Regions from separate parts of the Vallitalea maricola genome, predicted to be linked through region 2. Evidence: riboswitches for the same ligand, from Rfam matches in the RefSeq annotation. Region 2 holds a riboswitch; each other region holds the start of a gene.
The links. Region 2 has a riboswitch for cobalamin ahead of AACQ14_RS21070 (ABC transporter substrate-binding protein). Riboswitches for the same ligand answer to the same signal wherever they lie in the genome.

Region 1 (2,281 bases), on a different contig from region 2:
CTCCTTCTTCTAATTCGAAGACAGTGAAATCCGTGAAATTGGACATGTATGGTAAACGGAGTACTCCAATTATGATGTCTCCTTCTGCTTTTCTATCAAATCTTTCTGTAACGCTGTCTTCATCATCTATTTTTAATGGTTCAAAGGGAATGACTCCTAGACATGGTATTTGTAGTTTTTCATAGAACATATCTATGCCTGGCTGGAGAATTTTTTCGTCACCTCTGAATTTGTTTATTATGTATCCTTTGATTCTTTTTCTTTCTTCCGGTTCAAGAAGCATGACTGTTCCATAGATTGAGGCAAATACACCACCTTTATCAATGTCACCAATAAGAATTACTGGAGCGTCTACCATTTCAGCCATACCCATGTTGACTATATCATTTTCCCTAAGATTAATTTCTGCTGGACTTCCTGCTCCTTCTAATACAATGACATCATACTTGGATTGTAACTTGTTGTAAGCCTCTACTATATGGTCTTTTAATCCGGCTTTTGTACCAAAGTAATCTTTTGCACACATATTCTTGAATATTTTACCATTCAATATTACTTGACTTCCAACATCACTTGTTGGTTTTAGTAGGATTGGATTCATTTCGACAGTAGGTTTTATACGAGCGGCTTCAGCTTGTACAACTTGAGCTCTGCCCATTTCGTTCCCGTCTTCTGTTACAAAAGAATTTAGCGCCATATTTTGTGATTTGAATGGAGCTACACTAATTCCATCATCATTTAAAATTCTGCACAAAGCAGCAGTAAGTATACTTTTACCAACGGTAGAAGCTGTTCCCTGAAACATAATATTATTCATTTTATCACTCCATTTTTTATTATAGATGCATTTTATTTAGTACTTTTTATATTTTATCAAGTTATTGATTGTAATATGGAACTTACATTTTTTTGTTTCCAATGGGGGATAATGTTTGCAGAAATGTTTATCAGAATTGATTTATGTACCATAAATATACATTAAAACAAACCCATATCTCCACACGCAATCTGGATTTAATATACATAGTAATCCAAATAAGTATCCTGACTTATACATTAGCCTAATGCAATGCCTTCCCAAATGCTGATTCAGTGGCTTTTATTGCATTAGTAGTAAATACAGTAGCGGTGGCTGTACTGGATTTTCACCAGTTTCCTTATAAATATAGATTACTTTACTCACTTTTACATATTATAAATAATAATGGTGAGCATATATTAAATTATATATATGGAATCATTATATTCTATAATAAATATAAAATCAATAACTTGACATAATTAAGTTTTTGGATTATACTCAAGTAAAATCATTTAGATGTTTGTCTAATAATCTAATAAGCACATAAGGAGTGATATAAACATGAAAAGATTTATTATTTCATTAACAATAATTGCAATGATATTAGTTGGTTGCAAAGGGACTGAACAAGAAAATAATGAAGATACCAAAAACGTAATTAATGATGAACAATCAGATATAAAAGATGATACATCTGATACAGGTCAATCAGATAATGAAGCATTGGTAGATGGTACCGAAAAGGAAATTGCTACAAGCCTCAATAATGCTTTTATGGATAAAGATTTTGAATTCATTAGTAACAACTTTAATTATTCTGCTAAATTAAAACAGATAATTAATGTAGAAATGTTAAAATCAGCAGATAGTCAGATTAATGGTTTAGCTGGTGAGTTTGAAGAAGTATTATCCACAAAAGTAGTAGAAAAAGATAATAATAAAATAGTTATTATAACAAATAAGTATAGTAAATCCAATATCAACTGTACTGTATCATTTAACCAAGATAAGGTTATTGAAAATTTTTCCTTAACACCAGCTCAGGATGTAAAAGAAGTAAGTGTTCCTGAAAATGTTAAAGAAATACCTGTGGAATTTGGTGAAGAAGAGTACAGACTTCCTGGATTGTTAACTATTCCAAAAGATAAAGATAAATATCCTATTGTCATTCTTGCACATGGTTCCGGACCACAAGATAAAGATGAAACTGTAGGACCTAATAAGCCATTTAGAGATATTGCATTCGGACTTGCAAGTAAAGGTATTGGAGTTCTTAGATATGATAAAAGAGTATTTGCTCACCGTGATAAATGGATATCAGAACAAGAGAAATTGACCGTTTATGATGAAACCATAGATGATGTGGTATATGCATACAATTATATTCTTGATAACAAAGATATTAATGCTACGGGTGTTTATGTACTTGGTCATAGTCTCAGTGGTTACTTGATGCCTCGTATAGCTAATGAGATTCCA
Region 2 (2,281 bases):
ATAAAGAAAAAGGACTAGGTAATTTTAATGCCAGTATCAATGAAGAAGCTATAGAGTTCTTGTCCGATAGAGCTAATGGAGATGCAAGAGCAGCTCTTAATGCTATAGAATTAGGGGTTCTTACGACTGAGCCTGATGAAGACGGTATAATCAAGATAGATATAAACGTAGCATCTGAATGTATACAAAAAAGAGTTATCAATTATGATAAAAACGGAGATAATCATTATGATACTATATCAGCGTTCATAAAAAGTATGAGAGGTTCAGATCCGAATGCAGCTGTCTATTATCTTGCAAGAATGATTTATGCAGGAGAAGACCCAAAATTCATAGCGAGAAGAATTGTTATATGTGCTGCCGAGGATGTAGGAAATGCTGATCCTATGGCGATACAAGTTGCAATGGCTGCTGCTGATGCAGTTAATTTCATAGGTATGCCCGAAGGTAGGATAATATTATCTCAGGCAGCAACATATGTTGCTTGTGCTCCAAAAAGTAACGCTGCCTATTTAGCTATTGATAAGGCATTGGAAGATGTAAAGAGAGTACAGATTACCACAATACCATCTTATCTGAAAGACAGCCATTATAGTGGTGCAAAAAAACTAGGTCATGGAACAGGATATAAATATGCCCATGACTATGAAAATCACTATGTAGAACAGCAATATTTACCAGATGAACTTGTGGATGAGATATATTATAACCCTACTGACCAAGGGTATGAAAAGAAAATTGTAGAGCATTTCAAGAAAATAAAGGGGAAGGCTGAATAGTTTTCCCAATTACATTATTTTTATATAATAAAATATTATGCCAAGTCAGAACAAAACACTTTTTCTGACTTACTTGCAATATAATCTAATCTAGATAAAAAATGGAAAACTCAAATAGCTAGTTTTATCTTGACATATTTATATTAAAGTATATAATAAAATTATCTTTGGATATATTTATATATAACATAAGATACTAAAATTTAATAGATAAAAAGGTACTCGTTGAGTTAAAAGGGAAAGTGGTTAGATGCCACTGCAGCCCCCGCTACTGTAAATGGTATGAAATCTAAAATGTCATTGGGAAACTGAGAAGACTAGAGAGTAAGTTAAGCCATAAGCCAGGAGACCTGCCTTTTTATAAGTTTTAAGCTTTCGGTGGGAGAGTGTAGATTCATATATTTATTTGTAATCTGACTGTGCCTTAGCACAGTTTTTTGTTGCTTATAAATAGAAAATGCTGCATGAGTATACCGAGTGTTAATCACTTTTCTTATTAAAGAAGATATTATGGAGGTTTAGAGAATGAAAAAAATATTAAAGCTGTTACTGACAACTATGTTAATTTCAGTACTTGTTTTTAGTTTAGCTGCTTGTGGCGGCAAGAAGACACCAAAGGAAGATACATACAATCAAGAGAATCAAGTAGAGAAAGATGAAACATCAAAGACTGATGAAGACAAAAATACTAACGAAGATAAGGATACTAATGATAAGAAAGATGAAACCACTAGTAATGAAGATGAAAAAGACACTAGTAGCGAATCAGATGTATATCCATTAACTATAACAGATAAATACGGTAAGGAAATAACAATTGAGAAAGAACCAAAAACTGTAGTTTCAATTTCACCAGAATTTACAGAAACAATATTTGCTCTAGGAGCAGGACATAAAATCATTGGTAGAACAGATTTTTGTGACTATCCAAGTGAAGTAGCGAATATAGAATCAATCGGTAGTTTAGAAGAATTTAATATTGAGAGAGTAGTAGATCTTAACCCTGATGTTGTAGTTACATCTGCTCATGTAAAAGATGATGCTGTAGCTAAGTTACAAGAACAAGGTATCACTGTTTTATCACTTTCTTGGAATGAAAGCTTTGAGGGAGTATACGGTTATATAAATACACTCGGTGAAGTTATTAATAAAAAAGAAGAAGCGAATGAATTAGTAACTAGTATGAAAGATAAAGTAGCAGAAATCCAAACAGCCATAGAAGGAAAAGAAAAACCAACAACATATTTTGTAGTAGGATATGGAGAAGGTGGAGATTTTACAGCTACTGGAGATACTTTCTTAAGTGAAGCCATGGCTTTGGCCGGAGCTGATAATATAGCGAAAGATGCTACAGGTTGGGCTTATAGCATTGAGCAGATAGTTGATAAAGACCCACAAATTATAATATGTTCAGATAAGTATGATACTAAAACTACGTTAGAATCATTAGAAGGATATAAAGATTTAACTGCTGTCAAAGAAGGCAGATTATACGAAATAGA
Region 3 (2,281 bases), on a different contig from region 2:
ATACTTTGGAAATAGTATCAATATGATTATCCCTGCAAGTCCAGCTCCTGATGATATACCAATAATACCTGGGTCAGCCAAGGGGTTCCGCATGACCCCTTGCAATATACACCCAGACAAAGCTAGATTAACTCCAACTAATCCTGCTACTATAGTTCTTGGTAATCTGATGTTCCATATTACCAATCTTTCAGCTGAACCATCATTGTTAATAATTACTTCTAATATTCTTTTCATAGAAACATTCATGCTTCCCTTAGCATTGCTTAATAAAAAAGCTATTATCAATAAAATTCCAAATGCTATGATAAATGCTATTTTATTACTATCTTTTGATATGGTTTTATTCATCTAAACCACCAAATACTTCAGGATATACACCTTTTGCCATATACTCAATGGCATCAACAAAGTCACAACCTGCATTGTATAAGAAGTATTTTTGTGGTAGATAAACTATATTTCCTTCTTTAACAGCTCTTAATTCTTTCCATACTAGGTCTTTTCCTAATTTTTCACTAATAACTTTTTTTGCATCTTCATCAGAACTTAACATACTTGTTACTAAGATTACATCTGGGTCTTTTTCAATAATATATTCCATACTGAAAGGTGTAGTTTCTCCACCCATTCCTTCTGGTGCACAACCTGCTGCTATATTTTCAAGTTTCAATATATCTGCTACATTCCCAGCTATGCTCTTTGGTAATTTTACTGACACATCTTTTGATGTAGCATATAGTATAACTACTTTTTTAGATTCCTCTGGTAATTTATCAACTAACTCTTTCTTTTCCTTTTCCATGTCGGCGATAACTTCTTCCGCTTTGTTTGATTCATCAATAATACGTCCTATTGCTCTAATATTGTCTATAACATCTTCATATGTTCTCATATGTAAAGCCAAAGCTTTTATTTTGCTTTGTTCTAGAACTGGAATAACTCCATTCTGTAAACCAAATTGAGCTATTACCAATTCTGGCTGTAATGCAACAATTTTTTCAATATCAGGATTATAAACTTTACCTACTACTGGTAATCCCTCTATATCCTTTGGATCTACAGGAGCACCACCGCCAGTCTCAGATGTACATATTGATTTACCTCCTAAATCACATAAGACTCCTAGAAAAGTACCTGATATTGCTGCTATTTTTTCTGGTTTCTTCTCTAAAGTTACTTCATTACCGTACATATCAGTAATAGTAACTGGATAGCCTTCACCTTCTGATACAGTAATTACAGCACCACCCATAGATGGCATTTTGCCTTCACCCATACCTTTTGGCATCTTCTTATCCATACCTTCTGGCATTTTTTTATCCATTTCTTTTGGCATCTTATCTTTCTCTTTAGCCATTTCGCCAGAATCTTTTTCTTGTGAGTTATCTTTTTCCATTCCATTTGACTCTACGCTAACTTCTTTCTTTTCTGTTTTCTTATCATTACTACACCCTGTAAAACTTAAAATGATCATACATCCTATTAAAGTAAATATGATAGCTAGTTTTTTATTCATCCTTTTTTTCCTCCATACAACATCAATTTTATTTGTCTTAGAATATAATTGGATTATTTAAACTGCAGTGTGAATACACATATTAATTTACTGCAATAAAAAATGCCCCTTAACTTCTGCAAGTTAAAAAGCATGAAAATCATCAATATAATTCTATATTTCCAATCTGCTATAATTTGGCTACCATTCCCTATATTACACACACCTACTCAAGCACTTTAAAAATACTTAGTTTGTATGTATATCAAAATATTTTCCACAATAAAACATTCTATGTAATGTTTCTATAGCATAAATAAGGGAAATTCCTGCCTACCTAATACAGCAAATATCTATTCACAAGATTATATCAAGTATTCCACACCCTCCGTCACTCGCAGAGTTTTCACTTCGTATAAGTGAAAGTGTTTTAGAGACAGGCAGGTTTTCTGACTTAGTTTCCTTGTAATTCTACCCCTTCCCATATTATTAAAGATTACTTCTTGATTTGATTACTTTCAAAGAAGTAACTTCTATTACTAATACAGTGGGTTAATGTAAAACTACTCCACATTACAGCGGCGTGACCGTTCAGGTTTTACACCTGATTCCCTATTATGCAATAAAAATTGCCACCTACTCCAATTATTCAATTTTTTTCTAGTTTAAAACATAAATCATAATATGTCAATGTTTATTAAATTTTCCACTCCAAAATCTTATCCAAGAAACTTATTAACTCCTTAGTTTTCGGCTCCCTAAAAAGTTTGCTACTTTTACCAC

Region 1: linked by a shared signal. The riboswitch ahead of AACQ14_RS01040 (cobyric acid synthase) and the one ahead of AACQ14_RS21070 (ABC transporter substrate-binding protein) in region 2 are both predicted to bind cobalamin.
Region 3: linked by a shared signal. The riboswitch ahead of AACQ14_RS16795 (ABC transporter substrate-binding protein) and the one ahead of AACQ14_RS21070 (ABC transporter substrate-binding protein) in region 2 are both predicted to bind cobalamin.

The regions. Positions count from the first base shown of each region.
Region 1 covers NZ_BTPU01000003.1:3,958-6,238, reverse strand. Annotated here, with positions in the region: gene AACQ14_RS01040 (cobyric acid synthase) at 1-817, opposite strand, end outside; cobalamin riboswitch at 1,018-1,193, opposite strand; gene AACQ14_RS01035 (alpha/beta hydrolase) at 1,364-2,281, shown strand, end outside.
Region 2 covers NZ_BTPU01000088.1:2,119-4,399, reverse strand. Annotated here, with positions in the region: gene AACQ14_RS21075 (replication-associated recombination protein A) at 1-779, shown strand, start outside; cobalamin riboswitch at 979-1,151, shown strand; gene AACQ14_RS21070 (ABC transporter substrate-binding protein) at 1,305-2,281, shown strand, end outside.
Region 3 covers NZ_BTPU01000060.1:79,663-81,943, reverse strand. Annotated here, with positions in the region: gene AACQ14_RS16800 (FecCD family ABC transporter permease) at 1-351, opposite strand, end outside; gene AACQ14_RS16795 (ABC transporter substrate-binding protein) at 344-1,519, opposite strand; cobalamin riboswitch at 1,920-2,153, opposite strand; gene AACQ14_RS16790 (amino acid ABC transporter ATP-binding protein) at 2,196-2,281, opposite strand, start outside.